DNA from 4 places in the Rhizobium sp. BR 315 genome. Region 3 is predicted to be linked to each of the others. Evidence: predicted binding sites of a transcription regulator. Region 3 holds the regulator's gene; each other region holds the start of a gene.
What was found. Region 3 encodes LexA, which represses DNA repair genes until DNA is damaged. Its sites were predicted from a motif close to TGTTCNNNNTGTGTTCNG; they were not measured.

Region 1 (7,384 bases), on a different contig from region 3:
ATGCGCAGGAACAGTGGTGGCGCCGGCCTGCTCGACATTGGCGGGTGTTGCCTCGGTGATTTCGAGGTCGAGGTCGGTTGCCTTCATGTCGAGGCTCGTGCCCTCGGCCTTCAGCAGCACGTTGGACAGGATCGGGATCGTGTTGCGACGCTCGACCACGCGATGTACGTGGTTCAGCGACTTCAGGAGGTTCGACCGCTCAATTGTTATACGCATGGATGCTACCGCTTTCGACCGTGACTTGCCGGGCAGCCCGAGGCGCCCGAGCGACATGTTTTCGGACGAGGCCCGAAAGATTGGACAGGCAACTTGGCAGACTTCTCCATCCGAATGCAAGAGGCATGGATCAATTGCCAAGCGCCAATTCGACATTTCGTCGACAATCCTCCACAGGAATTGCACCGCTCTTGCCGTCCGTGCGCGCCTCGCCCATAAAGGCTGCTTATCCCAAGTGAATTCAGGACCGGCATGAACGAAGACCAATCCAGCGGCGGGACGCGCAGTTTCCGTCTGCACAACAATCAGATTCCGGCCCGTCCCCTCGAACCGGCTCTCTATCTTGTCGCCACGCCGATCGGCAATCTCGGCGATATCACGCTGAGGGCGCTTGAGACGCTGGCCGGCGCAGACGTTCTGGCCTGCGAGGACACGCGCGTCACACGCGTCCTGCTCGATCGCTATGGCATCCAGAACAAGCCCTATGCCTATCATGAGTACAATGCCGATGAGGCAGGACCGCGGCTGCTGCAGGCGCTGGAAGCCGGCCGATCGGTGGCGCTGGTGTCGGATGCCGGCACGCCGCTTGTCTCCGATCCAGGCTACCGGCTGGCGACGCAGGCGATCGAGGCGGGATACAAAGTCGTTCCTATTCCAGGCGCCTCGGCGCCGCTCGCAGCCCTCGTCGGCTCCGGCTTGCCCAACGATGCCTTCTTCTTTGCCGGCTTCTTGCCCGCCAAGGACAAGGGCCGGCGTGACAGGCTGGCCGAGCTTGCGGGCGTGCCCGCGACCCTCATCTTTTTTGAGTCGCCGCATCGTATTGCCGCCACGCTTGCTGCCGCCGCCGATGTACTTGGCGGTGAGCGCGTGGGTGCCGTTTGCCGTGAGCTGACCAAGACCTTCGAGGAATTCCGGCGCGGATCGCTCGCTGAACTCGCCGCTTTCTACGATGCCGTGGATAATGTGAAAGGCGAGATCGTTCTGCTCGTCGGTCCGCCGGCGGAAAGCGTGACGGCTGAGGCCGATGTCGACGCCATTCTGGCCGATCTCGCGGGGACGATGCCGACGGCAAAGGCGGCGGCCGAAGCCGCCCGCCTGACTGGCCTGCCGCGCAAGGAACTCTATCAGCGCCTGCTCGACATGAAGGAGCGCCATGCCTGATACAGGGGGTGAGCCGGGCGAAAGGCTGAAGCGGCAAAAGGCCTGGCGGCGCGGCCATGTCGCCGAATATCTCGCTGCCGCCTTTCTGATGCTCAAGGGCTATCGCATCCTCGCCATCCGCCATCGCACGAAACTCGGCGAAATCGATATCGTCGCCCGCAAGGGCGATCTCGCCGTCTTCGTGGAAGTCAAATCGAGGCGCGGTGCGCAAGAGGCGATCGACGCCGTTTCCTTCTCTTCGCAGAGACGCATCCGCGCCGCGAGCGACCTTTGGCTTGCCCGGCAGCCGGATTTCGCCCGTCTGTCGCAACGCTATGACATCGTCGCGATGCTGCCGGGGCGCTGGCCGCAGCATTTTCCCGATGCGTTTTGAGCAGGGCGTTACAGGACCGTCACAAAATCAGCCTATTGCCGGGCGACCGGCACTCGCGATTTTCTCGCCGACGCTCACAATCTCGTTTCGACAGGCCTCACCATGATCCGCAATACCGTTTCCGCCTTCACCGTTCCCTCGCAGGAGGAGCGCAAAAGCCTCGTTTCACTGGAGAAGACCCCGGCCATTCACGCCGCGACGCTGGCATCGCTTGCCTGCATGAACACGGTGCGTGTTGGTGGTGCGGAAGCCAAGGTCGAGGCCCTGTCCTTCCCGTTTACGGTCGCTGCCTGGAATCTGGAGCGCTGCCTGTTTCCGGAGGAAAGCGCGGCCAAGCTGCGGACAACAGGGGCACCGCTCGTGCTGCTGTCTGAGATGGATGAGGGCATGGCCCGTACCGAGCAGCGCGACCCGACTGCCGCTATCGCCGGCGCGCTCGGCATGAACTATGCCTATGGCGTCGAATTCCTCGAACTCAGCCTTGGGTCGGAAATCGAGCGCTCCTTCTGCCGCGACGATTTCAACGAGAAGGGCTTCCACGGCAATGCGCTGATGGCGCCCGTTACCCTGAAGCAGGCTTTCCTTTTTCGTCTGCCGGGCGAAGCCGTCTGGTTCAATGACAGCAACGAACAGCCACGCGTCGGCGATCGCTGCGCCGTCGGTGCCGTCGTCGAGACCGAGGCCGGTCCCTTCGTCGCCGTTTCGGTCCATCTCGAAAGTGTCGCGACCGCTGCCTATCGCGAACGGCAGATGGCGGCGCTGATCGATGCGGTCGAAGCCTTCGCGCCCGGTCTCCCGATCCTGATCGGCGGCGATCTCAACACCGGCAACCACACCGGCGGCGATTTCTCGACAGATACCCTGTTTGCCATGGCGGAAGGTCGCGGCTTCGAATGCCATGGCGGGCCTCTGGATCAAACGAGCACGCGCCCGAGCCTGATCACGCGCTTTCCCGATCGCACCATGAAGCTCGACTGGTTCGTGAGCCGCGGCCTGAAGATTGGTGAAAGCCATCTTGTCTCTTCGCTCAATGAAGAGGGCAAGCCGCTTTCCGATCACGACATGATCGTTTGTACAATCGAAGGTTTTTCTGCCTGATTTTTGCAATCATTAAAATGCTCTCGATTTCATGAACCACCCCGTTACCGCTCCCATGCGATGAGATGGCAGACGCGCATGGAAATTGGGGGTTTGCATGGTCTTGAAAATGATGTTGGCGGGCATGGCGGCCTTTGCCGCGCGTGCCGTTCCTGTCGTCGTTGCTTTGCCGCAGTCGAAAAGCTTCGTAGCCGGCGCCAGCAGCGAAATGGAAATGAAACCGTCGCCGATCGAACGATCCTGGATTCTGTCGGGTGATCCGGTGGCCCGCATCGCCGAGCATTCGCGCGGGCAGGACGATGCTGCGGTAACGGCGCTGTGGGATTGCACGGCCGGCGAATTTCGCTGGTATTTCGGCTGGGACGAAACCGTGATGATCCTCGAAGGCGAGGTGCATATCACCACGGAAGACGGCGTCGAGCGCACGCTGAGTGCCGGTGATGTCGCCTATTTCGCTGGCGGCACATGGGCGACATGGCGCATCGATCGCTATCTGCGCAAGGTCGCATTCTGCCGCAAGCCGTTCCCGAAGCCTTTGACCATGGCTTATCGCCTGCGCAATCTGGTCCGGCAGGGCGGCGCGCAGGGCCTTGCCGCCTGACAGCGGCCAACCCTGACGGAAGTCCTTGAATAGCCGTTGCGTTTGGAGGCGGGCCGACCTACATCTGTCCGCAAATCTGAGCGAGGGCTGACTATGGCTGGTATCAAGAATGTTGCGGTCCAGATGGACCATGTCCGGGGCATCAACATTGCGGGCGACTCGACTTTCGCCATGAGCCTCGAGGCGCAGAACCGCGGCTACAAGCTCTTTCACTACACGCCGGAGCGGCTGAGCATGCGCGACGGCAAGGTCTATGCCTCCGTCGAGCCGATGATCCTGCGCGACGTCAAGGGCGATCACTTCGAGCTCGGCGAGCCTGAGCGCGTCGATCTTTCGACCATGGACGTCGTGCTGTTGCGTCAGGACCCGCCCTTCGACATGGCCTATATCACCTCGACGCATCTGCTCGAGCGCATCCACCCGAAGACGCTCGTCGTCAACGATCCGGCTTGGGTTCGCAACTCGCCGGAAAAGATCTTTGTCACCGAATTTGCCGATCTCATGCCGAAGACGCTGATCACCCGCGATCCCGGCGAAATCCGCCGCTTCCGCGATGAGATGGGCGATATCATCCTGAAGCCGCTCTACGGCAATGGCGGCGCCGGCGTCTTCCACTCGACGCGTGACGACCGCAATCTGTCCTCTCTGCTGGAAATGTTCGGCCAGCTCTTCCGCGAGCCTTTCATCGCCCAGCAATATCTGCCCGACGTGCGCAAGGGTGACAAGCGCATCCTGCTCGTCGATGGCGAGGCCGTCGGCGCGATCAACCGCGTGCCGGCCGAGCATGATGCCCGCTCCAACATGCATGTCGGCGGCCGTGCCGAGGCGACCGAGCTCACGGCGCGCGAAAAGGAAATCTGCGCCCGCATCGGCCCGGCCCTGAAGGAGCGCGGTTTCCTGCTCGTCGGCATCGATGTCATCGGTGATTACATGACCGAGATCAACGTCACCTCGCCAACGGGGCTGCGCGAAGTGAAGCGCTTCGGCGGCGCCGATATCGCCAGCCTGCTCTGGGACGCGATCGAATCCAAGCGGGTCTAAATCCTCTCGCTGTAACCCGACCTATATCGCGATGCCCATCCGCCGGCAGGTCAGGATCACCGCTGACTGCCCGGTGGTGCTGTCGTTGGCGATGACGATGGGTACAAAGCCGAAAAGCGGCTTTACGTTGACCATCATGCCGACGTAAGGCCGCTTGTTCGCGATGCCGCCATAGCCACCCATGGCGGTGATCGTGCCGCAAACGCTGACATAACCCTTGCTGTCCTTGGAAGCCGCCATCGGCCCGAAGAGCAGGACGCTCTCATAGGGGAGCCGTTCGCGCCAACCCTTTTCCACCGCAGCGGTTTCCTTGGTGCTCAATTGATAAGGAGTGCCCTTTTCCAGATTGTCCCCACCATCTATTGACTGGCAGCCGGCCAGAACGGTGCCCATCGGAAGGGATAGCGATATCGCAAGTCTCATAATTTGCCCCCGATTGTAGAAATCACTCCTTTGTTCTTTTATTGTTCTTGTTTCATTTCATTTTCTCTGTCACGTTGCAACCCATGGTCTGTTATGAAAGATTGATAGCGGTAAACGCGTTGGATGAGGGCGGGGGATGGTAGCGCGCGTCAGCACGGTGGCGTTTCAGGGCATTGAGGGCGGACCCGTCGAAGTGCAGGTGATGATCGCGCCGGGCAAGGTGCTGATGCATATCGTCGGCCTGCCCGACAAAGCAGTGGCGGAAAGCCGCGAACGGGTCCAGGCAGCGCTCCACGCCTCCGGTCTCGCCTTGCCGCCGAAGAAGGTCACGGTCAATCTCGCGCCGGCAGACTTGCCCAAGGAGGGCAGCCACTTCGACCTTGCCATCGCGCTCGGTCTGATGGCGGCACTCGGCGCGATCCCGGCTGATGCCCTGTCGTCCTATACTGTCATCGGCGAACTCAATCTCGACGGCACGATCGCACCCGTTGCCGGCGCTCTTCCGGCGGCGATCGCGGCCAACGCCATGGGCAAGGGGCTGATCTGCCCTGCCGAAAGCGGGCCAGAAGCCGCATGGGCAGGCAAGGAGATCGATATTCTGGCGCCCCGCAGCCTGATCGCACTTGCCAACCATTTCCGTGGCACGCAGGTCCTGTCGCGGCCGGAACCATCAGTCCGCGCCGGTGCTGCCAATCTGCCGGATCTGGCCGATATCAAAGGGCAGGAAAGCGCCAAGCGGGCTTTGGAAGTGGCGGCGGCCGGTGGGCACAATCTGCTTTTCGTCGGGCCTCCCGGCTCCGGCAAGTCGATGCTGGCCTCGCGCCTGCCGTCGATCCTGCCGCCCTTGTCGACGAACGAGCTGCTGGAAGTGTCGATGATCCATTCGATCGCCGGCCAGCTTTCCGGTGGCAAGCTCTCCGATCGGCGGCCCTATCGCGCGCCGCATCACTCGGCCACCATGGCAGCCCTTGTCGGCGGCGGTCTGCGCGCCAGACCGGGTGAGGCGTCGCTCGCCCATCACGGCATTCTTTTCCTCGATGAGTTGCCGGAGTTTTCGCCGCAGGCGCTCGATGCGCTTCGCCAGCCGCTGGAAACCGGCGAGTGCGTCATCGCCAGGGCAAACCACCGCGTCTCCTATCCTGCCGGCATCCAGCTCGTGGCGGCGATGAACCCCTGCCGCTGCGGCATGGCCGGCGAGCCGGGCCATACCTGTGCGCGCGGGCCACGTTGCGCGTCCGATTATCAGGGCCGCATTTCCGGTCCGCTGTTGGATCGCATCGACATCCGTATCGACGTGCCGGCGGTATCCGCTGCCGACCTGATCCGACCGGCGGCCGCCGAAAAGAGCGCCGACGTCGCGCTCCGCGTCGCCCGCGCCCGTGAACGGCAGCGCGAGCGTTTCGAAAGGGCAGGCTCGAAGGAGATTACTACGAACGCCCGCTGCTCGACCGCCATGATCGAAACCATCGCCGAGCCGGATGCCGCCGGCCTGCAATTGCTGCGCGATGCGGCCGAGAAGATGAAATTCTCGGCACGCGGCTATCATCGCATCCTCAAGGTCGCACGCACCCTCGCCGATCTCGACGACAAGCCGACAGTCGGGCGTATCCATCTGGCGGAAGCCATCTCCTACCGCATTGCCGGCGAGCGGTTGACTGCGCACGCGTGAAAATCCGAAGAGACGGATATAAGAAAGGGCGCCGTAGCGCCCTTTTCCAGATCAACCCGATAAGGCGATATCTCAGCCGCCAAGTCCTTCGAACAGCGCTGTCGAGAGATAGCGCTCGGCGAAGGACGGGATGATGACCACGATGGTCTTGTCTTCGTTTTCGGGGCGCTGGCCGACCTTGATGGCTGCCGTCAGCGCAGCACCCGAGGAAATGCCGACCGGCACGCCTTCGAGCTTTGCGACCAGCCGCGCCAGCTGAAAGGCCTCGTCATTGGTGACGGTCACCACCTCGTCATAGACGTGGGTGTCGAGGATCTTTGGTGCAAAGCCGGCGCCTATGCCCTGGATCTTGTGCGGGCCGGGATTGCCGCCCGACAGAACCGGCGAATCCGCCGGCTCGACGGCAATGACCTTGACGTCGGGCTTGCGCGCCTTCAGCACCTGACCGACGCCGGTGATCGTGCCGCCGGTGCCGATGCCGGACACGAAGATATCGACCTTGCCCTCGGTGTCGTTCCAGATTTCCTCGGCCGTCGTCTTGCGATGGATTTCCGGATTGGCCGGATTTTCGAACTGCTGCGGGATGATGGCATCAGGCAGCGTCGAGGCCAGTTCTTCGGCCTTGGCGATCGCGCCCTTCATGCCCTTCGGGCCTTCGGTCAGCACCAGCTCGGCGCCGAGCAGCGCCAGCATCTTGCGGCGCTCGATCGACATGGTTTCCGGCATGGTCAGGATCAGCTTGTAACCCTTGGCAGCAGCGGCGAAGGCAAGCGCGATACCGGTATTGCCCGAAGTCGGCTCG
Region 2 (7,384 bases), on a different contig from region 3:
ACGGCCATTTATGACGGCATCTGGCGCAAGCCGCATGATCCAGCCTTCATCAAGAATGCTTCGGTCGATGACACCAAGGAAGCGCTCTCCAAGGCCGGCCTGACGACGGATTTCATGCCTATTCCGCTCACGGTCGTCGTTCTCGACATCGGCGGACGGAAGATCATGATGGATGCCGGCTCGGGTGTCGGGCAATGGCAGACCAATGCCACGCATCTGCCGGCCAACATGGCCGCTGCCGGCATCGACTATAAGAAGATCGATACGATCATGATCTCGCATTTCCATCCGGACCACGTCTGGGGACTGATGGAAAAGGGAACGAATGCGGCTGTCTTCCCAAATGCCGAGCTGATCGTCAACGCAGCCGAATACAATTGGTGGACCGATCCCGGCCGCGTCGACAAGCTGGCGGAGGGACGCAAGGAAGCCGGCCGGCGTATCGCCTCCGTCTTCCCGACATGGAAGAACTGGAAGCTGGTCGACGATAGTGCAGAAGTCGCGCCCGGCGTGCACATGCTGGCCGCATACGGCCATACGCCTGGGCATTCGGTCTTCCTCATCGACGGCGGCAGCGAGCAGCTGATGGTCTCGGCCGACGTCATGTATGTGCCGGCGCTGCTTGCCCCCCATCCGGAATGGAAAGGCGCCTACGACCAGGACGGCCCGATGGCCGTCGCCACCCGCCGCAGACTGATCGATCGCATCATTGCCGACAAGATCAGGATTTGCGGCTCGCATTTTCCATTCCCAGGCTCCGGCACCTTCGTCAAGGACGGCAATGCCTACGGATTCACCCCCACCATCCAGGCCTGAGCGGCCAAAAAGAGGAGCAAATACCATGTTCAGGAATGCCATTTTCGGGATCGCCGGCCTTTGCGCCGTCACCATCCTCCCGGCCGCGACAGCAGGCATCGCGTTTGCCGTCGACAACATGGAATCGACCGACGCGCCTGACCTGACCTCGGTGCGTGCCAAGATCGATGCGAAGAACTATGCCGGCGCGCTTGCCGAGCTTCGCGACATCGCCGAAGAGCACCAGCAGGCCGACGTCTACAATCTGATGGGCTTCACCCTGCGCAAGACCGGGGACTTCAAGACGTCGCTGACCTACTACACCAAGGCGCTGGAACTGCAGCCCGATCACAAGGGCGCGCACGAATATCTCGGCGAACTTTATGTCGAGACCGGCAACATGCCCAAGGCACGCGAGCAGATGGCAGCGCTGACCAAGCTTTGCCCGTCAGGATGCGAAGAGCTTGAAGATCTGACCAAGGCGATTGCCGCCAAGGGTACCAACTAGCGCACGGCTTCAACCGATCCGGCGGCATTTCCATTCGATCAAGTCGTGGGAATGCTGCCGGGCCGGATTGGAAACCGCGCGGATTTTGACGGGAAGGAGAAAGGCCATGGAATTCGAAGAGGAGAGTGCCGTTCTTGTCAATATGGCCGACATGGCATTGCTGTTCGGCCGCGTGCTGCTGTCGCTGCTCTTCCTGGAGGAAGGCATCGAACTCGCCAGCAATTTCGACAATGCTTTGGAGGCCATGGCCAAGCTTGGCGTCACGGCCCCCATCGCGACTGCAACGATCGTGCTGCAGCTTGGCGCCGGCCTTGCCATTGCGCTCGGGCTGATGACCCGCTTGGCGGCATTTGGCCTCGGCCTATTCTGCCTGCTGACGGCGCTGCTCTTTCACACCAACTTCGCCAGTCACAATGAGTTGCTGCACTTCGAAAAGGATTTGGCGATCTCAGGCGGCATGTTCGCACTGATCGTCGCCGGCGCCGGCAAGCTGTCCCTGGACATGCTCATCCGGCGTCATTGGAAGACGAGGCTCGTGGCTTGAGCCCGTCGATCGCCCGGTGAGCCGCGGAAGTAAGATCGGCTCGCCGGATAGTTTGCCTGTCCTCGAAAGTCAGGACACTTTCTTAAAACTCGGAAGCGTCGCGAAGAGTTCCACCGATTTCAAACGCACCTCGATGTCGTGAACCGGCATCGAAATAATGACTTCATCTGCCTCGGTATCCTTGATGAATCGCGACAGCTTTGCCTCCGCCGTCGCAGGCGAGCCGACCACGGCGTAGCGCAGCGTATTTTCCACGTTCAGCTTTTCCATCGGCGTCCAGAAATCGTCCATGTCGCTGCGCGGGCGCGGGAAGGGGCCGCGCACATTGCGGCGCAGATTGACGAATTGCTGCTGTGCCGAGGTGAAGTGATACTGCGCCTCCTCATCGGTATCCGCCACTGCGCCCATGACGCCGACCATGACATAGGGCTTGTCGAGCGTCGCCGAAGGTGTGAAGCGCTCGCGATAGATGGCGACGGCGTCCAGCAGGGCTTCCGGCGCGAAATGCGAGGCGAAGGCATAAGGAAGGCCAAGCATGGCGGCGAGATGGGCGCTGTAGAGGCTGGAGCCTAGCAGCCAGATCGGTATGTTGGCGCCATGGCCGGGAACGGCGAGGATGACCTGGTTCTCGTCGGCGGGGCTGAAAAGATGCTGCAGCTCGACGATATCTTGAGGGAAGCTCTGCGCGCCGGCATCGATATTGCGGCGCAGAGCCTGCGCCGTGCGCATGTCGGTGCCGGGCGCGCGGCCGAGGCCAAGATCGACACGGCCGGGAAACAGGGCTTCCAGCGTGCCGAATTGCTCTGCAATGACGAGCGGCGAATGGTTCGGCAGCATGACGCCGCCCGAACCGATGCGGATGCGCGAGGTCGCAGCGCCGACATGGCCGATGACGACTGACGTCGCAGCGCTGGCGACGCCCGGCATGCCGTGATGCTCGGCGAGCCAGAACCTGTTGTAGCCCAGCTCTTCCGCCTTCTGCGCCATGCGCTTCGAGCTGTCGAAGGACTGGCGGATGGTGCTGCCTTCGGCAACAGGCGAAAGATCGAGGATGGAAAAGGGAACCATGGCAAGAAACCTGCGTGGTGGAAGGGAGGGTCGCTTCCACATGTAGGAGCGCCGCTCGCTCATTCCAAACCCCGTCGCCGCAATTTCGTCGCGATGTTTTCAGCGTGGTTCCAGCGATCCAATCTGTGTCTTGTTTTTGTTTTGTTCACATTTTGCTGGCACATCTTCAGCCTGAAAGATAGGTTGACCTATGCAGAATACGATTCGCATCATCGGCATCGATCCGGGCCTGCGGCGCACCGGTTGGGGTATCATCGATACGCTCGGCAACTCGCTCCGCTTCGTGGCGTCGGGAACCGTCACTTCGGATGGCGACATGGATCTTGCGTCCCGTCTCTGCCAGCTTCACGACGGCCTTGCCGAAGTCGTTCACAGCTATCAGCCGGATGAGGCCGCCGTCGAGCAGACCTTCGTCAACAAGGATGCGGTGGCGACCTTGAAGCTCGGCCAGGCACGCGGCGTCGTCATGCTGGTGCCGGCGCGGGCCGGCCTGCCGGTCTCGGAATATGCGCCGAATGCGGTCAAGAAGGCCGTCATCGGCGTCGGGCATGGTGAGAAGCAACAGATCCACATGATGCTGAAGATCCTGATGCCCAAGGTCGAATTCAAGGGCAACGACGCGGCCGACGCACTCGCCATTGCCATTTGCCACGCCCACAATCGCGGTGCCAACCGGCTGCGGCAGGCATCTTTGCTTGCTGCTGCCAAGGCATCGTAACCGCATTCATCCCATTCACTTAAAACCATCCCTGACGGACCTCACCCATGATCGGCAAGCTGAAAGGCACAATCGAAGAGATCGGCGAAGACTATGTGCTCGTGGACGTGCACGGCGTCTGCTATGTTGCCTATTGCTCGGCTCGGACACTATCGAAGCTCGGCTCCGTCGGTGAGGCGTGCACTCTCTTCATCGAGACCTATGTGCGTGAGGATCAGATCCGGCTTTTCGGCTTCATGACGGCGCTGGAACGCGAATGGTTCAACATCGTGCAGACGGTTCAAGGTGTGGGTGCGAAAGTGGCGCTGGCATTGTTGTCGACCCTGACGCCGGCCGAGCTTGCCAATGCGATCGCCTTGCAGGATCGCGCCGCCGTTTCGCGGGCGCCGGGCGTCGGCCCGAAGGTTGCCATGCGCATCGTGACGGAACTAAAGAACAAGGCGCCGGCCTTTGCCGGTGACGCGGCCAATATCGGGCTCAAGCAGGAGTTGGGGGAAGGGGTTGCCGCAGCACCCGTTGCCGACGCCGTATCGGCGCTCACCAATCTCGGCTATTCCCGGGATCAGGCCGCCAACGCCGTTGCCGCAGCGTTGAAGACGGCAGGCGAGGGTGCCGATAGCGCCAAGCTGATCCGTCTCGGCCTCAAGGAACTGTCGCGTTGAGGCTTTGCACCCTCCGCGTTCCTTACTATTGTCTCAAAATCGGGACATCGACTTGCGATGCTCTCTCGAGGAAGACTATTTTGAGCGCGGCAGAACTAATGCCGCCTTCGGCTTGAAAGCCGAGAAACGAATACCGGAAATGGAACCTCTGACATGAGTGAAGCCGCACGTCTGATATCGCCGGAAAAGCGGGGAGAAGATATCGATGCGACGCTCAGGCCGCAGTCTCTGGACGAATTTACCGGCCAGGCGGAAGCCCGCGCCAATCTGAAGGTCTTCATCGAAGCGGCCAAGGGGCGCGGCGAGGCGCTGGACCATGTGCTGTTCGTCGGACCGCCCGGCCTCGGCAAGACGACGCTCGCGCAGATCATGGCCAAGGAGCTCGGCGTCAATTTTCGCTCCACCTCCGGCCCGGTAATCGCCAAGGCGGGCGATCTTGCGGCGCTGCTCACCAATCTCGAAGAGCGCGACGTGCTCTTCATCGACGAGATCCATCGTCTCAATCCGGCCGTCGAGGAAATCCTCTATCCGGCGATGGAGGATTTCCAGCTCGATCTCATTATCGGCGAGGGGCCGGCGGCGCGTTCGGTGAAGATCGATCTTGCCAAGTTCACGCTGGTTGCCGCCACGACCCGCCTCGGGCTGCTGACGACGCCGTTGCGCGACCGCTTCGGCATTCCGGTCCGGCTGAGCTTCTATACCGTCGAGGAACTCGAACTGATCGTCCGGCGCGGTGCAAGGCTGATGGGTCTTGGTATGACCGATGAGGGCGCGCGCGAGATTGCGCGCCGGGCCCGTGGCACGCCGCGTATCGCCGGCCGGCTGCTGCGCCGCGTGCGCGATTTCGCCGAAGTGGCCAAGGTGGAGGCGGTGACGCGGGAGGTTGCCGACGAAGCGCTGACTCGGCTTCTCGTCGATAATGTCGGCTTCGATCAGCTCGACAAGCGCTATCTCAACATGATCGCGGTCAATTTCGGCGGCGGACCCGTCGGCATCGAGACCATTGCCGCAGGCTTGTCCGAGCCGCGCGATGCGATCGAAGACATTATCGAGCCCTATATGATCCAGCAGGGTTTCATTCAGCGCACGCCTCGCGGCCGTGTCTTGACCGCGATTGCCTGGAAACATCTCGGCATGCAGCCGCCCAAGGACCTGGAGGCCGCCCAGTTCGGGTTGTTCCAGGAGGGAGATTGAATTGCTTGGCCGTCGCGCCTTTCTGAAGCTTTTCGGCGGCAGCCTATTCGGTTTGATGGCACTCGGCGGCTATGCCTTCGGATATGAGCCCGTCATCCGCCTGGAGGTGACCCGCTATGCCCTGACGCCGCCGGGATGGGCGCCGGGGCTGAAGCTTCGCATCGTGGCGCTTGCCGATTTTCATGCCTGCGAACCGTGGATGTCGGCCGAGCGCATGGGCTCGATCTGCGCCCATGCCAACGAGCTCGGCGGCGATATCATCGTCCTGCTCGGCGATTATACATCGGGAACCGATCTCATCACCGGCAAGGTCGGTCATCGCGCGTGGGCCGAGCAACTCGCGACACTGAAGGCGCCGCTCGGCGTCCATGCCATCGTCGGTAATCACGACTGGTGGCACGATGCGGCCGCTCAAAGAAGCGGTCGAGGTCCCACATTCAGCCATCGGGCATTGAGCAGCGTCGGGATCGAGGTCTATTCCAATCGCGCCGTGCGTCTGGAAAAGGACGGATATGGGTTCTGGCTTGCCGGCATTGAGGATCAGCTTGCGCTGCGCCGGAGCATCCGCTGGAAGCGGCCGTTCACGAAGGGGCTCGAGGATCTCGGCGGGACGCTGGCGCAGATCACCGATGATGCGCCGGTTATCCTTCTTGCACATGAGCCGGATGTTTTTCCCGCCGTTCCCTCGCGGGTGTCGCTCACTCTCTCGGGTCATACACATGGCGGGCAGGTGAGGGTCTTCGGCTGGTCACCCTATTCGCCGTCGCGCTATGGCGACCGGTATGTCTATGGCCATATCATCGAGGAAGACCGCCATATCATCGTTTCCGGCGGCCTCGGCTGCTCCATTGTGCCCGTTCGCTTCGGAGTTCCACCGGAAATCGTCGTGGTCGATGTGGGGTAAAGATAGTGTCGAAACGCAAGCTCATCAGATTGAATGCCGGTCGCTCACGTTTTCAGATGCGCGTGGCTGGCCTGGGCTTTCGCGACGGGCATGTTCTGGTGCATCGCGCCGTGCATGAAAAATTCTGGACGTTCCCAGGTGGCCGCGCCGAGATCGGCGAGACCTCCGAAGAGACCCTGCGGCGGGAAATGCAGGAGGAGCTTGGCGTCGACGTCACGGTGGAGCGCCTGCTCTGGTCGGTGGAGAATTTCTTTCATTACGAGCAGCGCGACTGGCACGAGCTCGGCCTCTATTATCTGATGGACATACCCGCCAGCTTCCACTTCCATCCTGAGGACATCGTGCACCGCGTCCAGGATGGCGATAACGATCTGGAATTCAAATGGGTGCGGGCGACGCGGGAAGCGCTGGTTGCACTCGACATACCGCCCTATTTCATCGCCGAGGAAATCGAGACCTTGCCCTTGGCTCCGCGTCATCTCGTTTGGCGGGATGGCGATCTCGACAAGGCCTAGCGAGGAGGCTTCATGTCTGCTTTCGATCCTGTTCGCAGCTTTCGCAAGCTTGCCTATAACAACGCGCTGGCGAATGTCCGGCTGCATCGAGCCTGTGCGGCATCGCAGCCGGGCGAATTCGAAGCGAAGCGCGTCAGCTTCTTTCCGTCGATCAAAGGGACCCTCAATCATATCCTGACGGTGGACTGGTTTTATGTCGATGCGCTGGAAGGCGGCACGCTGGGCCAGAAAGCTTTCGACATCGAGGAGCCGTATGATCGCCTGAACGAGTTGACCGGGCAGCAGGCGGATGTCGATCGCCGGTTGGTGGCTTTCTGCGAGGGGCTGACGCCGGAGACGGCGATGCGGATCATCGATATTCAACGCACCGGCCGCATCCAGCGGGAGAGAACCGACGATGTGCTGAACCATCTCTTCCAGCATCAGACGCATCATCGCGGCCAGGTGCATGCCATGCTTGCCGGAACCAGCGTCGC
Region 3 (7,384 bases):
GCTTTCGGCCGGCATCTTCTATGTCGGCCTGCGATACCTGTTCAGCCTGTTCCCAGGTCTGGTGCAGGCGTGGCCAACCAAGAAGATCGCTGCCTTCGGCGCGCTGGTTACAGTGACCGCCTATTACCTAATTTCCGGCTTCGGCGTGTCGGCCGAGCGGGCTTTCATCATGATGGCGATCATGCTGGTTGCGGTCCTGCTCGACCGGCCGTCGATCAGTCTCCGCAATGTGGCGCTCTCTGCGATTGTCATTCTCGTTCTCTCACCATCGCAGGTGCTCGGGCCGAGCTTTCAGATGTCCTATGCCGCAACGCTGGCGCTGGTGTCGGGCTACACGCTCTGGAAACGAAGGCGGCATCGTGAAAGCATCCTTTCACGGTCGAAGTTCCTGAGTCCGCTGCTGTTCGTTTCGCGTTTCTTCGGCGGCATATTATCGACCTCGTTCATCGGTGGCGCTTCGACCGCGATCTTCTCGATAGAGTATTTTCACCGACTGGCGACATACGGCCTTGCCGCCAATCTTGCCGCCATGCCTATTGTCTCCTTTATCGTCATGCCATTCGGCATGGTCGCCATGCTGCTCATGCCTTTCGGCCTCGACGGGCCATTCTGGAAAGTCACCGGCGAGGGACTGGAGCTCGTCATCCTTGTTGCCAAGACAGTTGCCGGCTGGGGCGGCGATATCACGTTCGGACGCCAGCCGGCATGGCTGATGCCGACGTTCATCGCCGGCTTTCTGATCATGAGTGTGCTGCGAACCAGGCTGCGCCATCTGGGCTTCGTCTTGCTGCTTGCGACGATTGGCGCGGCGGCATTCGGCTCCGGCGTGCAGAAGCCTGATCTGATGATCTCCGAGGACGGTGCCTTGGTTGCTCTCAGGCAGGACGGGATATTGGCGACTAATCGTGAAAGACCACAGACCTTTATTTTCGAGCAATGGCAGAAGGCACTGGTTGCAGCTGAGCACCAGCCTCCAACGATCCTTCCTGCCGATAGCCGGCTTCCTCAGATCAGCAAGAAGCAGCGCCGTCGCCGATTAAGCGCGGACGAACAGAAGGCGGTACGCAAGGCAATGGGAGAGGCCCTCGATCAGACGATGCAGGGGAGCTTCGCCTGCCAGAAAGGCGCATGGTGCGTTGCAATGCTTGAGAATGGGACCATTCTGGTCACCATCGAAAACGCAGCCTATCTGCCACCGGCCTGCGATACGGCCAATATCGTCGTGACAGCGATACGCCTGCGTCTCGACCGCTGCCGCTCAGGCGCGATGCTCTTTACCGGCGCGACGTTGCGGCGAAGCGGATCAGTCGAAATGGACCTGCGCGGCGACATCCCTATCGTCTCCACAGCATTCGAAAATCCTCAGCGCCCATGGACCCGGCATCGGACCTACGATTGGCGCACCGGAACGTTCGGTGCTCCCATCGGATCGCGGCCATCACCGGCTAGTGATAACGGCGAATAAGGCCGACCAGCTTTCCCTGAACCTTGACCCGGTCAGGCCCGAAGATACGGGTCTCGTAGGCCGGATTGGCGGCTTCGAGAGCGATCGAGGCGCCTTTGCGACGGAAGCGCTTCAGCGTTGCCTCTTCATCGTCGACGAGAGCGACGACGATATCGCCCGGATTGGCAGTCGTCGAATTGCGGATAATGACCGTATCGCCATCGAAAATGCCGGCATCGATCATCGAATCGCCCCGTACTTCCAAAGCATAGTGATCGCCTGCACCAAGCATGTCGGCGGGAACGGTTATATCATGCGTATTGTTCTGAATGGCCGAGATCGGAACGCCTGCCGCGATGCGGCCCATGACCGGCACGGATACCGCACTATTGTGATCGTCATTTGCCACTTTCGGTGGAGCCGGCGGGGCAACGGGCTGGGGCTTGCCAAGGCTGCCTTCGATGACGCTCGGCGAAAAGCCGCGTCGCTGCTGCAAACTCGAATTATAGGCATCCGGCAGCTTGATGACTTCAAGCGCCCTGGCGCGATTCGGCAGTCGGCGGATGAAGCCGCGCTCCTCGAGCGCCGTGATCAGCCGGTGAATTCCGGACTTCGATGCAAGATCCAGCGCATCCTTCATCTCGTCGAAAGATGGTGGAACACCGGACTCCTTCATGCGTTCGTGAATGAAGAGAAGCAGTTCCTGCTGCTTGCGCGTCAACATCGTCTTGGAACCCCAGATCAAGAAAAAGTCGTGAAACAAATCCAGAACGGACACTATATGTTCCATATGTGTTCCGCAAGTGCTTAAATTTCGGTAAAGCCTTGTTCGGGCAATTAAATAATTATCACTGTCGAATGTATCGCCTGAAGACACTTGCACGTCACGTCTGCGCTAACCTGCGGATAAATATAGGAAATGCCGTCCGTACCGCCACGAAGACTTTCCTGGTTCAGCGGGTGCGTCTGATGCCTCTACGCGTACGACACTTCGTCGGATAAGCCCGCTATGGAAGAGAATCAGTAATCACGTTTCCGAGATTGCGTTTCGTTCACGCCGCCTGCTTTGTGCTCGTTGCTTCCATCTTGAATTAGGCGACGGATAGGCGCAAATCTGCACCTGCAGGGAAACAGGAGAAACCATGATTTCATCGCCGCACCCGCTGGATCATCTCGTGCTGCCGACCGTCAACATCGCTCTGGCGCGTGAACGTCTCGGTAAGCTCGGCTTTACCGTGGCTCCGGACGCGCGTCATCCTTTCGGCACCGAGAATGCCTGCGTCTTCTTTGCCGACAAGACCTATCTCGAACCTCTGGGTGTGGCGTCGCAAGAGCAATGCGAGACGAGCATTGCCGATGGCAATGTCTTCGTCGCGCGCGATCAGGCCTATCGCTTCCGTGTCAGCGAGGATGGTTTCTCGGCAGTGGTTTTCGGTACCGATGATGCTGCTGTGGATGACAAACGTTTCAGGGCTGCCACGATCTCGGCGGGGCGGATGCTGGATTTCTCCCGGCCCATGAGGATGCCGGATGGAACGCAAACCACGGCCGGTTTTCGCCTGGCCTTTGCCGCCGATCTGCGAGCGCCGGATTTTCTGGCCTTCTGCTGTCAGCGCATCAATCCGCTGCCGGCGGATCGCGGCGCGCTCGAGCGCCATGAGAACGGCGTGACCGGCATTGCACGGGTAGCGATGTCGGCAACGAAGCCGGCCGCGTTCCGCAGCTTCTTCGAGCACGTCGTCGGCAACCCCCGAATTTTTGAGCACTCCTTCGGGCTGACGATCAAGGCGGCCAACGCCGATATCGAGCTTCTGACGCCGCAAGGGATAGAAGCATTTTACGATTTGCGGGTCGGCGATCATGATCCGGGCTTGCGGGCGCGAGCAATCCTTTTCAAAACGCGCGATCTTTCCGTGACATCGTCGCATTTCGCTGCTAACGGCGTCACATATACGCGTAAGAACAATCGTATTTTGGCACGGCTGGCGCCCGAACAGGGGGCGTTGTTCGCCTTCGAGGAGATAGCATGAGCACGAATTCCGAAGTGATCGTCGGCGAAGGAGCTTCTAAGGTTCTGTTTTCCAACACCGCCAAGCTCTCCCTGATTGCCGGTCCCTGCCAGATGGAAAGCCGCGAGCATGCGTTCATGGTTGCCGGCGTCCTGAAGGAACTCTGCGAGAATCTCGGCATCGGCCTTGTTTACAAGTCGTCCTATGACAAGGCGAACCGCACGTCGCTCTCTGGCAAGCGCGGCATTGGCCTTGAAACATCCATGGAAGTCTTTGCCGATCTGAAAAAGGAGTACGGCTTTCCTGTTTTGACCGACATCCACACGGAAGAGCAGTGCGCTGTCGTCGCCAAGACGGTCGATATCCTGCAGATCCCCGCTTTCCTCTCGCGCCAGACCGATCTTCTGGTGGCCGCCGCCAAGACCGGCCGCGTCGTCAACGTCAAGAAGGGGCAGTTCCTCGCGCCCTGGGACATGAAGAATGTGCTTGCCAAGCTAAACGACAGCGGCAATCCGAACATTCTTCTCTGCGAGCGTGGCGCCTCTTTTGGCTACAACACACTCGTCTCCGACATGCGCTCGCTGCCGATCATGGCATCGATGGGCGCACCGGTGATCTTCGATGCGACCCATTCGGTGCAGCAGCCCGGCGGGCAGGGTGACTCGACCGGGGGGGATCGCCGATTCGTCGAGACGCTGGCGCGTGCCGCCGTTGCCGTTGGCGTTGCGGGCGTCTTCGTCGAAACCCATGAGGACCCGGACAACGCGCCCTCGGACGGTCCGAACATGGTCTATTTGAAGGATATGCCGCGGCTTCTGGAGAAGTTGCTGGCCTTTGACGCCATCGCCAAGGCTTGAGAAATACGGGTGTTCAACAGGCTGACATGAATTTGCGCTACGCGGCCTGTAAGGGTGCCAAATCAACGGTGTGGATCGACATTGTAATTTCCACACCTTCGATTAAAACGATTTAAATCGATTTATAAACCAGCGAGCAGGAAGCTATCATGACCGCAATCACCGACATTATCGCCCGCGAGATTCTCGACAGCCGTGGCAATCCGACTGTCGAAGTCGATGTCTACCTTGAAGATGGCAGCATGGGCCGCGCGGCGGTTCCGTCGGGCGCCTCGACCGGCGCGCATGAAGCTGTCGAGCTGCGCGATGGCGGCAAGCGCTATCACGGCAAGGGCGTCGAAAAGGCTGTCGAAGCCGTCAACTCGGAAATCTTCGACGCGATCGGCGGCATGGATGCTGAAAACCAGATCCAGCTCGACAACATCATGATCGAGCTCGACGGCACGCCGAACAAGTCGCGCCTCGGCGCCAACGCCATCCTCGGCGTCTCGCTCGCTGTTGCCAAGGCTGCTGCCCAGAGCGCCAACCTGCCGCTCTATCGTTACGTCGGCGGCGCTCACGCCCGCCTGCTGCCGGTTCCGATGATGAACATCATCAACGGCGGCGCTCACGCCGACAACCCGATCGACTTCCAGGAATTCATGATCCTGCCGGTTGGCGCTGAATCCATCCGCGACGCCGTTCGCATGGGTTCGGAAATCTTCCACGTTCTGAAGAAGGAACTGGCGTCGCAGGGCCACAACACCAACGTCGGTGACGAAGGCGGATTTGCTCCGGGTCTTTCCAGCGCCCCGGCAGCCCTCGACTTCATCATGAAGTCGATCGAAAAGGCTGGCTACAAGCCGGGCGATGAAATCGCTCTCGGCCTCGATTGCGCCTCGACCGAATTCTTCAAGGACGGCAAGTACGTGCTCGAAGGTGAAGGCCGCACGTTGGAATCCGGAGCAATGGCCGAGTACCTTGCAGAACTCGCCGCCAAGTACCCGATCGTTTCGATCGAAGACGGCATGGCTGAAGACGACTGGGAAGGCTGGAAGACGCTGACCGACCTGATCGGCAAGAAGACCCAGCTCGTCGGCGACGACCTGTTCGTCACCAACTCCGCCCGCCTGCGCGACGGTATCCGCATGGGCGTTGCCAATTCGATCCTCGTCAAGGTCAACCAGATCGGCTCGCTCACCGAGACCCTCGACGCCGTCGAAACCGCGCATAAGGCCAACTACACGGCCGTCATGTCGCACCGCTCGGGCGAAACGGAAGACTCCACGATCGCCGATCTCGCCGTTGCCACCAACTGCGGCCAGATCAAGACCGGCTCGCTGTCGCGCTCCGACCGTCTTGCCAAGTACAACCAGCTCATCCGCATCGAAGAAGCGCTTGGCCCGCAGGCAAAGTATGCCGGCCGCTCCATCTTGCGCGGCTGATGCCAGATCCGCTGGATCCCATTGGATCCTCGGCCGCGTTATCCGTTGAAATCGAACCGCGCCTTTGGGCGCGGTTTTTTGTTGACCGGCGCAGTTAGAGTCAACGGACGGTTAATCTCTGCCGGTTAAATTAGCTCTAGGTGTTTGATTTGATGTGATCTTGTCTCTGGCTGCAATGCTTGCAGCGTGGGTCGTGATGGGATCGCCTAACGGCAGAGCGTTTCGAGCGAGTATGTGGACAAAGTATCATAAGAAGAGAAAGTTCGGTCGTTTCGTTCTTCCCGCCATCACGATCGCTTTTGTGAGTTACTTCGGTTATCATTGCGTTCACGGCGACTACGGCCTGAAGGCGACGGAGGTTTTCGAACAGCGCCGCATCGACCGTGGCAAGGAATTGGCGGATCTGGTTGCCAGGCGCGAGCATCTTGAAAAGGAGGTCGCTCTGCTCAGTGACGGCTCCCTGGATAAGGATATGCTCGACCAGCATGCGCGCTACCAATTGACCTACTCCAAGGCGAACGAAATCGTCATTTTCAATAAATAGCCACAATTAACCGAATTCCGGTTAATTGTGTTTTTGCGATTTATATCAATAGTTTGCAGAGAATATGAGCCATGCAATTATAGCATTGCTGTGGCGAACAATCTTGCCTATGTTAGCTTCACCACAAACGAGGCTACTCACACAGGGAGGGTTGAATGGCGCCGCGAAAGAACGCGTCCGTTTCCAGCCGTAAGACAGCATCAAGACCTGCCAAAGAAACCAATGGCGGTCCGATCGCAGATTTCGATCGTGATGCGGAGCTCAAGGCTTATCGTGAGATGCTCTTGATCCGCCGCTTCGAGGAGAAAGCCGGCCAGCTTTACGGCATGGGCTTCATCGGCGGCTTCTGTCACCTTTACATCGGCCAGGAAGCTGTCGTCGTCGGCATGCAGATGGCGCTGAAGGATGGCGACCAGATCATTACCGGCTATCGCGACCACGGCCATATGCTCGCAACCGGCATGAGCGCGCGCGGCGTCATGGCCGAGCTGACCGGACGTAAGGGCGGCTATTCCCGAGGGAAGGGCGGCTCCATGCACATGTTCTCCAAGGAAAAGAACTTCTATGGCGGCCACGGCATCGTCGGCGCGCAGGTCTCGCTCGGCACCGGTCTCGGCTTTGCCAACTGGTATCGCGGCAATGACAATGTCAGTGTCGCCTATTTCGGCGACGGCGCTGCCAACCAGGGCCAGGTCTACGAAAGCTTCAACATGGCGCAGCTGTGGAAGCTGCCGGTGATTTTCGTGATCGAAAACAACCGATACGCCATGGGCACCTCGACCGCCCGCGCTACCGCTCAGGCCGATTTCTCCAAGCGCGGCGCTTCCTTCGGCATTCCGGGCATCCAGGTCGACGGCATGGACGTTCGTGCGGTCAGGGCCGCGGCTGACGAAGCCGTTGCGCATTGCCGCTCCGGCAATGGTCCGATCATCCTCGAAATGATGACCTATCGTTATCGCGGTCACTCCATGTCCGACCCGGCGAAGTATCGTTCCAAGGATGAAGTGCAGAAGATGCGCTCCGAACATGACCCGATCGAGCAGGTTCGCGCTCGCCTGCTCGAAAAGGGCTGGGCAAGCGAAGACGATCTGAAGGATATCGACAAG
Region 4 (7,384 bases), on a different contig from region 3:
AGGCCGACTGGTTTCGGCGGTATCTGATGAGTTTAAGCTCCGTTCATGATGCAAGGAGCGACTTGTCCGACCGAGCACTAAAATTCCTGCGGGGTTGGGCAAGGCTCTAAGGAGGAGGATGAAAGGCCCAAGGCTCGAGAGACGACGGTGGCGACCAATGCCTTGCGAAGGATGTCCGCACAATCGCCGGCGCTGGGAGGACGGCCCGCGGACTGACGACGTCGAAGACGGAACAGACAGCACCGCAGTATTGGCGAACGTATATCAACTGACGCATCTGCTTGGTTCCATCGCCGAGATCGGTCCGGGCACAATCATGTGAAACACCCAGCGGCGCAGCGGCGCCATGGCCGCCAGAAAGCCGGCGATCATTGGGAGTTTCTGAACCAAGGCGATCTGGGGCTTCTTCATACCCGAGTTTTAGGGCCGTCCATCCTTTGTCTCAATTCGGCAAACCGTGTCGGGCCATCGGCCAAATGGAGTAGCGGCCTGCTCCGCCTACAATAATTGTAGGGTTTCCACTGATTGCGGGCGCCAATGCCCAGCAAGAAAAGATTCTCGGGAACCTTTTGCCAGGAACCGCATCTAACGGCTGTTTCAGATGCCGAAGGCGTCTGGAGTTCCGCCTTGGAGGATAGGAGACCAACATGTTCAAGAGACTTCTCACGGCAACCGCGATGGCTGCGGCACTTGGGACCGCGGCATTCGCCGCCGACAAGCCGACGGATCCGCAGATCGCGCATATCGCCTACACGGCTGGCGAGATCGACGTCGCCGCCGCCAAGCAGGCTCTCAAGATGAGCAAGAACGCCGAGGTTCGGCAATTCGCTGAGACAATGGAGCGCGACCACACGGCCGTGAACCAACAGGCACTTGCCCTCCTCAAGAAATTGAAAGTCAAGCCCGAAGACAACGACACCAGCAAATCGCTGTCGTCTGCCGCCAAGGCGGAGCTGGCGAAGCTCGCCAAGCTTCATGGCGCAGCCTTCGACAAAGCCTATGTCGATAACGAGGTGGCCTATCACAAGCAGGTCAACGGCGCGCTTGAGACACTGCTGATCCCCTCGGCTCAGAATGGCGAACTGAAATCGCTGCTGCAGACGGGTCTGAAGCTCTTCAAGGAGCATCAGACGCATGCCGAGCACCTTGCATCGATGGTCAAGTAGGCTCGCCATGCGCTCTCCGTTTCGCATCCTTGCGGCGTTGGTATTCGCAGGGTTCGTGGTTGGAGGCCCCGCAATCGCGGTGGCCGCCAATCACGAAATCATCATCGCCCATTTGCAATTCGGCACGGTGCCGCCGTCGCATGTCGGCGACGTGATCACCTGGCGTAATGATGATATATTCCGCCATAGCGCGACCGCGCGCGACAAGAGCTTTGACATCGACCTGCCGCCGAAGTCGCAAAAAAGCATGACGGTCAAACAAGCGGGAAAAGTGGATTTCTATTGCCGCTTTCACCCGATGATGACCGGCACGCTTGATGTCCAGCCATAAGCTGGGCGGTGGATGCACGGAATTATGCTGGAGTGATCATGGTTGCCATTCCCACCGCGGCATCGAGGCACAAGCCGGACTTGGCAGCGCTACCCGATGCCGATCTCGTCGTCCATGCCAGGACGGGCGACGAGATGGCCATACGTGTCCTTGTGCAGCGACACAACCGTCGCCTGTTTCGATCGGCCCGTGCCATCGTCCGGGACGACGCGGAAGCGGAGGACATTGTCCAGGCGACCTATGTGCACGCCTTCACCCATCTCGACGCATTTCGCGATGAGGCAGAACTTTCCACCTGGCTCACCCGGATCGCGCTCAACGAGGCGCTCGGACGCGTACGACGCCACCGGCCAAGCGTCGGTTTGGAGGAGATCGACATGACTGTAGAATCAGGACGGGGCGAGCTGCTGCAATTTCCGACCCCGTTCTCGGTCGCTGACCCCGAGACCGAGCTCTCCCGCGGCGAGGCCCGCCGTCTGCTCGAGCGGGCAGTCGATGGCCTGCCCGACGAATTCCGCGTGATCTTCGTGCTGCGGGACGTCGAGGGGATGAGCACTGAGGAAGCTGCGTCGTATCTCGGCATCAAGCCTGCAACAGCCAAGACGCGGTTACACCGCGCACGCAAGATGATGCGAGTTGCGATCAAAAAGCAGTTGGTGGGAGCATTCTCTTCACTGTTCCCGTTCGACGGAGCGCGATGCGTAGCGATGGCCGACCGTGTCATCGGTCAGCTGCGAGCTGCTCAACCGAACGGGGCATAATCGGGGGGAGTTGCGAGCGCGGCCGAAAAGGCTCGGTGAATGCATCCTGATCGCGTTGAAACGTTTATCGTCAAACGGAGAAGCCCAACATCGCATTGGGCGCCACATCAGCGATCGGCCGTCAGTTTGCGGGGCGGTGAGATGGAATTGATCCGCCACATACCGATCGCTGGGAGTATCCGTTACTGCCAGTCCACGCCGACCCGCTCAGGCTGGCTAGCGGGTGCTGCGACACCATCCAAACCGGTTGCAACGACCGACACCCGGAAAACCCCATCGAGGTTTCTGTCGAAGATCGCTCCGACAACAATATCGGCATCAGCGAGAACTTCATCCCTTATGCGGCTTGCGGCCTCGTCCACCTCAAACAGCGTCATGTCCGTGCCGCCGGAAATGGAAATCAGCACGCCTCGCGCGCCCTTCATGCTCATGTCATCCAGAAGCGGGTTGGCAACGGCAGCCTCTGCCGCTTTCAAGGCGCGGCCCGGTCCTGACGCCTCGCCCGTTCCCATCATTGCGCGACCCATTCCACGCATGACGGTTTTGACGTCGGCAAAATCGAGGTTGATGAGGCCTTCCTTGACGATCAGATCCGTGATGCAGCTCACGCCGGCATAGAGGACCCTGTCCGCCGTCACGAAAGCATTGGCGAAGGTGGTTGTCGCATCTGCAATGCGAAACAAGTTCTGATTGGGAATGACGATGACGGTATCCGCACTTTCGCGGAGCCGCTCGATACCTTCATCGGCGGTGCGCATGCGGCGGTTGCCTTCGAAGGTAAAGGGCTTGGTGACAACGCCGACCGTCAAAATCCCTGCCTGCCGTGCGACCTTCGCTATGACCGGAGCGGCGCCTGTCCCCGTTCCGCCACCCATTCCGGCAGTGATGAAGCACATGTGCGTTCCGTGAAGATGATCCATGATCTCGTCGATGGTTTCCTCGGCGGCCGCCCGGCCGATATCCGGCAAAGAGCCGGCGCCAAGGCCTTCCGTTACCTGCGCCCCAAGTTGAATGCGCCTGGTCGCTTTCGATGTCGCGAGCGCCTGAGCATCCGTATTGGCCGCGATGAATTCGACGCCTTGGAGCTTTTCGGCAATCATATTGTTGATAGCGTTGCCGCCACCGCCGCCAACGCCCACGATGGAAATCTTGGGGATCACCCCAGATATGGGCGTGCGGATGTCGGTCATGAAGAACTCCATTGGATCAAGACACTCTCAAGCGGAATCGCCTGCGGCCCCAAAATTGAGACCTTGGCGATTCGCTGAAGCATAGAGATCCTAACGGGGAACATGTGCGTATTGCGGCGGCGGCCGGCCTCCCTCCACAATTTAATGATCAATGCGCTTGAAGCACGATAGTGAGCGAGATCCCAAGACACGACCCGCATCGGAAAATCTATGGCGATGAGAAAGTCGATCACCGGCTAAGGCTACTGTGCCGTGCTATGCGTTTACATCAATGGCGTCGTCGCCTAGTGGTGGCTGAAAGCCATAGAATGAACAGGTGAACGACCATGTTGATCAAGCAAAGCGACTACCATCGGATCTATCGGGTCATCAATAGCCTGGTCGTCAACGAAAATAGCAATCCCGCCCTCGCCAGCATGTACTTCTCAACATTCGGCGCCTTCATTCTCGAGCAGCACTACAAGATCAAAGCCACGCCCAAAGGCGGTCTTGCGGCATACAATCTCGGAGGGGCAGTTCTGCTGTTTGCCGACCACCGCGAAGACGGTTATGTGACCGGTGCCGGCGACAATTTTCATTGCTGGGTGGAAGCTGACGGCTGGGCGATCGATTTCATGGCCCCAGCCTTTTCCGAAGCCGCGCGAGAGCTCCGAATAGCGCCGAAGATGTTCCAGCGCCCGCTTGCAGCGATGGCGCCATCCATCAATGATCTCAGCAGTTCAGGCGATTTCTTCTATCAGTCCGAACCGGCGGCGATGGCTCGACGTTTCGCAGACTGGCACAAACACGCAGTAATCGGCGACCTCGCCGGCATCGCCTCCAACTGGTTCCGAAAATCTCCGAAACAGATGCAGCCTTCGATATCTGCCAAAGATCAGCATGGGAAACTCAGAAGCATCCCCCTCGCCGGCAATTCGCTCGTCGGCGCATGGTGAGCCCTATGATCTGCGAACCGAAGTGGGCCTGAAACCCAGCACGAAATCAACGACCTTCGATGATGACATTTCGCAGGGCTTGAGGGCGGGCTTTGCGCCTGAAAGCACATAGAGATTGAAGCTGACTATGTCGGTCCCGCCGAGCTCCTCACCATAGAGCCAGATCCGCTTGCCGTCGGCCGACCGCTTCACAGTCGCGCTCCAGGGGCGCCCCTCCATGTAACCGTCGGGTAGCCGGGCAAGAGCATGTCCGAATTCCGGGAATTCGTCGGCCAACGGGTCCCGTGTGTCGCTCATCATCATGGTGCCAGGCACTCGTCACATATGCCGCAGCCGTCATCATCCATTCTCGCCGCCGAGCGCATCCTTCGACAGCAAAGGCATGCCTTGGCGTCCGTGCAGGATTCCTCGACGCGCTCCGGCGGGAGGATCTCCATATGCAGGTCGGGAAGCTGGTCGGTCGAGAAATGGCCCATATCGAGGCTCCGTGGCGGGGACTAACAAGAGATAGGAAGCCCCGAACGCATCGCAAGATGGCATCTGCCGCATGCGTTGCGTCAGGTGATTTGTCCAGGCTTCCGCCAGCAAGACGCAGAGCCGGTTTGATCTCACCGTCAATGATGATATGTTCTGCATTTGTTTCGTTGTCGGTGATTAAAGGCCGTGTTGAACATGCAGTTTGATGACTGAGATCGCCATGAACGATATGAGCTCGAGCCCCGTCCGGAAGATCATCCATGTCGACATGGATGCCTTCTATGCATCGGTCGAACAGCGAGACAATCCCGAACTGCGCGGCAAGCCGCTTGCGGTCGGAGGCTCCGCGGCGCGTGGCGTGGTGGCGGCCGCAAGCTACGAGGCCCGCGCCTTCGGCGTTCATTCGGCCATGCCATCGGTGACGGCGAAACGGAAATGCCCCGACCTGATCTTCGTGCCGCCGCGCTTCGACGTCTACAGGGCGGTGTCGCAGCAGATACGCGAAATCTTCGCCGAATATACGCCGTTGATCGAGCCGCTATCGCTCGACGAGGCCTACCTGGACGTCACGCAGAACCTCAAAGGCATGGAGATCGCCACTGAGATCGCGCTGGAGATCCGCGCCAGGATCAAGCAGATCACCGGGCTCAATGCCTCCGCCGGCATCTCCTACAACAAATTCCTCGCCAAGATGGCCAGCGACCTGAACAAGCCCAACGGCCAAGCGGTGATCACGCCGAAGAACGGCCCAGCCTTCGTCGAAACGCTTCCCGTCAAGAAATTCCATGGTGTCGGGCCTGCAACGGCCGAGCGTATGCGCAAGTACGGCATCGAGACCGGGCTCGATCTGAAGTCGAAGTCCCTCGCCTTCCTGCAGGAACATTTCGGAAAATCGGGACCGTATTTCTACGGCGTCGCGCGCGGCATCGACGAACGCCAGGTCAAAGCCGATCGGATCCGGAAATCCGTGGGCGCGGAGGATACATTTGTCGAGGATATCGACGATCTCGCGCTGGCGACGGCGGAGTTGAGACCGCTTGTAGAGAAGGTCTGGCGCTACTGCGAGACCGGCGGCATCGGTACCAAGACGGTGACGGTAAAGATCAAATATTCGGACTTCACCCAGGCGACGCGCAGCCGGACAGGCCCCTTTCCGGTCGCCGACGCCGGCGAAGTTCTCGAGACGGCATCGGCGCTTCTGGCAACCGTCTACCCGTTCAAGCGACCCGTACGCCTGCTCGGCGTCACGCTGTCATCCCTGACGAACGAAGAGGCCGACAATGGTCAACCACAGCCCCAGCTCGATCTCGGTATCTGAGGGGCGGCCACCAGAAGCGAAAAACCTGCCGTGGAACAGAATGAAGCGCTTCGATGCAAGCAGCCGCATTGCAAGGGCGAAATTTCCGGCCGATGGCGGGATGTTTTGACCTCTGCGGGGACCTCGTTCCTATAGGCCTTCTTCCCTGGCATATGCAGTCAACAAGTCGGGAAAATCCTTCTCCGGCGCGGCCTTCAACAAGGCGCGCGTGGTGATGGCTTCGATGTGATCGGTCATCAGGCTGCGCGCCTTGTCGCGGTCGGCCAGGGCGAGAGCCGCGATAAGCTCCCGGTGCTCGGAGACGGCGCAATCCGGGGAATGCGGGCGGCCATAGAGCGAGAGAATAAGCGACGAGCGCGAAACGAGCTCGGTGACATAGCGCAGGAGCACGTCGTTCTCTGTCAGCGTTGCGAGCAGAATGTGAAACTCGCCGGAGAGCTGGATCGAGGTGGAAGCGTTGTTGACCCTTGCATTGTCCTCCGCATCGACATGAGCTTCGAGCCGCCGGATCTGCTGCGGCGTCAGTCTGCCGATCAGCGTCTCCACCACCATCGCCTCCAAGACGCGGCGCACAGCCAGGATGTTGCGACCGTCTTCGAGGCTCGGCTGCGCGACGCAGGCACCCTTGTGCGGGCGCAGCTCGATCAGGCCTTCGCCGTTAAGTCGGGCGAGCGCCTGACGGACGATTGTGCGGCTTACGCCGAGCCGATCGCCGATCGAATCCTCGGGAAGCTTCGTCCCCGCCGCCAGCGTCTGGTCGAGGATCGCCCGTTTCAAGGTGCGATAGACCGCATCGGATTTGGAGACAGCAGTTCTCGGTTTCTTATCAATGGAATTGGGAGCCATAATCGTCCTGAACTTTGATATCCAAGGATGCAGCGAGGCAGGAATTTCACGCATCGGAAGAGGCAAGAACTGCCATTGCTTCAGCAATCTCACAAAATCTTGGCTCGCCGGAACCACCTGCCCCGTCGAGGGCAAGACCATGGTGTGATTGTCGTGCTTGCTAGCCGACATGTGGAAGCGTATCGCCTGGCACGCCATCGCGCACGACGATGCGGCCGCGGCGAATGACCGTTCGCCGCTGCGGTGTCAACGCGACAGCCTCGGCAATCGTTCTTGCCGGGACGAGCACCACGTCGCCGTGGCAACCGTTCGACAGACCGTAATCCGCAAGGGCGATACCCTCGGCGCCGCCGAAGGTAC

Region 1: QD409_RS05475 (YifB family Mg chelatase-like AAA ATPase) is a predicted target of LexA. The motif match lies at 4,945-4,962, and genes of this name have one in related genera.
Region 2: ruvC (crossover junction endodeoxyribonuclease RuvC) is a predicted target of LexA. The motif match lies at 3,047-3,064, and genes of this name have one in related genera.
Region 4: dinB (DNA polymerase IV) is a predicted target of LexA. The motif match lies at 5,010-5,027, and genes of this name have one in related genera.

What each region holds. Positions count from the first base shown of each region.
Region 1 covers NZ_JARWKZ010000003.1:232,748-240,131, forward strand. The annotation lists gene dnaN (DNA polymerase III subunit beta) at 1-273, opposite strand, end outside; gene rsmI (16S rRNA (cytidine(1402)-2'-O)-methyltransferase) at 469-1,377, shown strand; gene QD409_RS05450 (YraN family protein) at 1,370-1,750, shown strand; gene QD409_RS05455 (endonuclease/exonuclease/phosphatase family protein) at 1,853-2,848, shown strand; gene QD409_RS05460 (cupin domain-containing protein) at 2,946-3,449, shown strand; gene gshB (glutathione synthase) at 3,543-4,490, shown strand; gene QD409_RS05470 (hypothetical protein) at 4,512-4,913, opposite strand; gene QD409_RS05475 (YifB family Mg chelatase-like AAA ATPase) at 5,050-6,582, shown strand; gene cysK (cysteine synthase A) at 6,655-7,384, opposite strand, start outside.
Region 2 covers NZ_JARWKZ010000013.1:42,748-50,131, reverse strand. The annotation lists gene QD409_RS15430 (MBL fold metallo-hydrolase) at 1-816, shown strand, start outside; gene QD409_RS15425 (tetratricopeptide repeat protein) at 842-1,303, shown strand; gene QD409_RS15420 (DoxX family protein) at 1,410-1,847, shown strand; gene QD409_RS15415 (LLM class flavin-dependent oxidoreductase) at 1,917-2,915, opposite strand; gene ruvC (crossover junction endodeoxyribonuclease RuvC) at 3,106-3,633, shown strand; gene ruvA (Holliday junction branch migration protein RuvA) at 3,681-4,295, shown strand; gene ruvB (Holliday junction branch migration DNA helicase RuvB) at 4,449-5,489, shown strand; gene QD409_RS15395 (metallophosphoesterase) at 5,491-6,393, shown strand; gene QD409_RS15390 (NUDIX hydrolase) at 6,399-6,908, shown strand; gene QD409_RS15385 (DinB family protein) at 6,921-7,384, shown strand, end outside.
Region 3 covers NZ_JARWKZ010000004.1:105,394-112,777, reverse strand. The annotation lists gene QD409_RS06600 (ComEC/Rec2 family competence protein) at 1-1,465, shown strand, start outside; gene lexA (transcriptional repressor LexA) at 1,446-2,168, opposite strand; gene QD409_RS06590 (VOC family protein) at 2,587-3,474, shown strand; gene kdsA (3-deoxy-8-phosphooctulonate synthase) at 3,471-4,310, shown strand; gene eno (phosphopyruvate hydratase) at 4,460-5,734, shown strand; gene QD409_RS06575 (FtsB family cell division protein) at 5,967-6,278, shown strand; gene pdhA (pyruvate dehydrogenase (acetyl-transferring) E1 component subunit alpha) at 6,434-7,384, shown strand, end outside.
Region 4 covers NZ_JARWKZ010000063.1:12,598-19,981, reverse strand. The annotation lists gene QD409_RS31350 (DUF4142 domain-containing protein) at 648-1,166, shown strand; gene QD409_RS31345 (amicyanin) at 1,174-1,497, shown strand; gene QD409_RS31340 (RNA polymerase sigma factor) at 1,536-2,258, shown strand; gene ftsZ (cell division protein FtsZ) at 2,441-3,448, opposite strand; gene QD409_RS31330 (DUF2026 family protein) at 3,775-4,383, shown strand; gene QD409_RS31325 (hypothetical protein) at 4,387-4,698, opposite strand; gene dinB (DNA polymerase IV) at 5,081-6,178, shown strand; gene QD409_RS31315 (GntR family transcriptional regulator) at 6,308-7,024, opposite strand; gene QD409_RS31310 (amidohydrolase) at 7,185-7,384, opposite strand, start outside.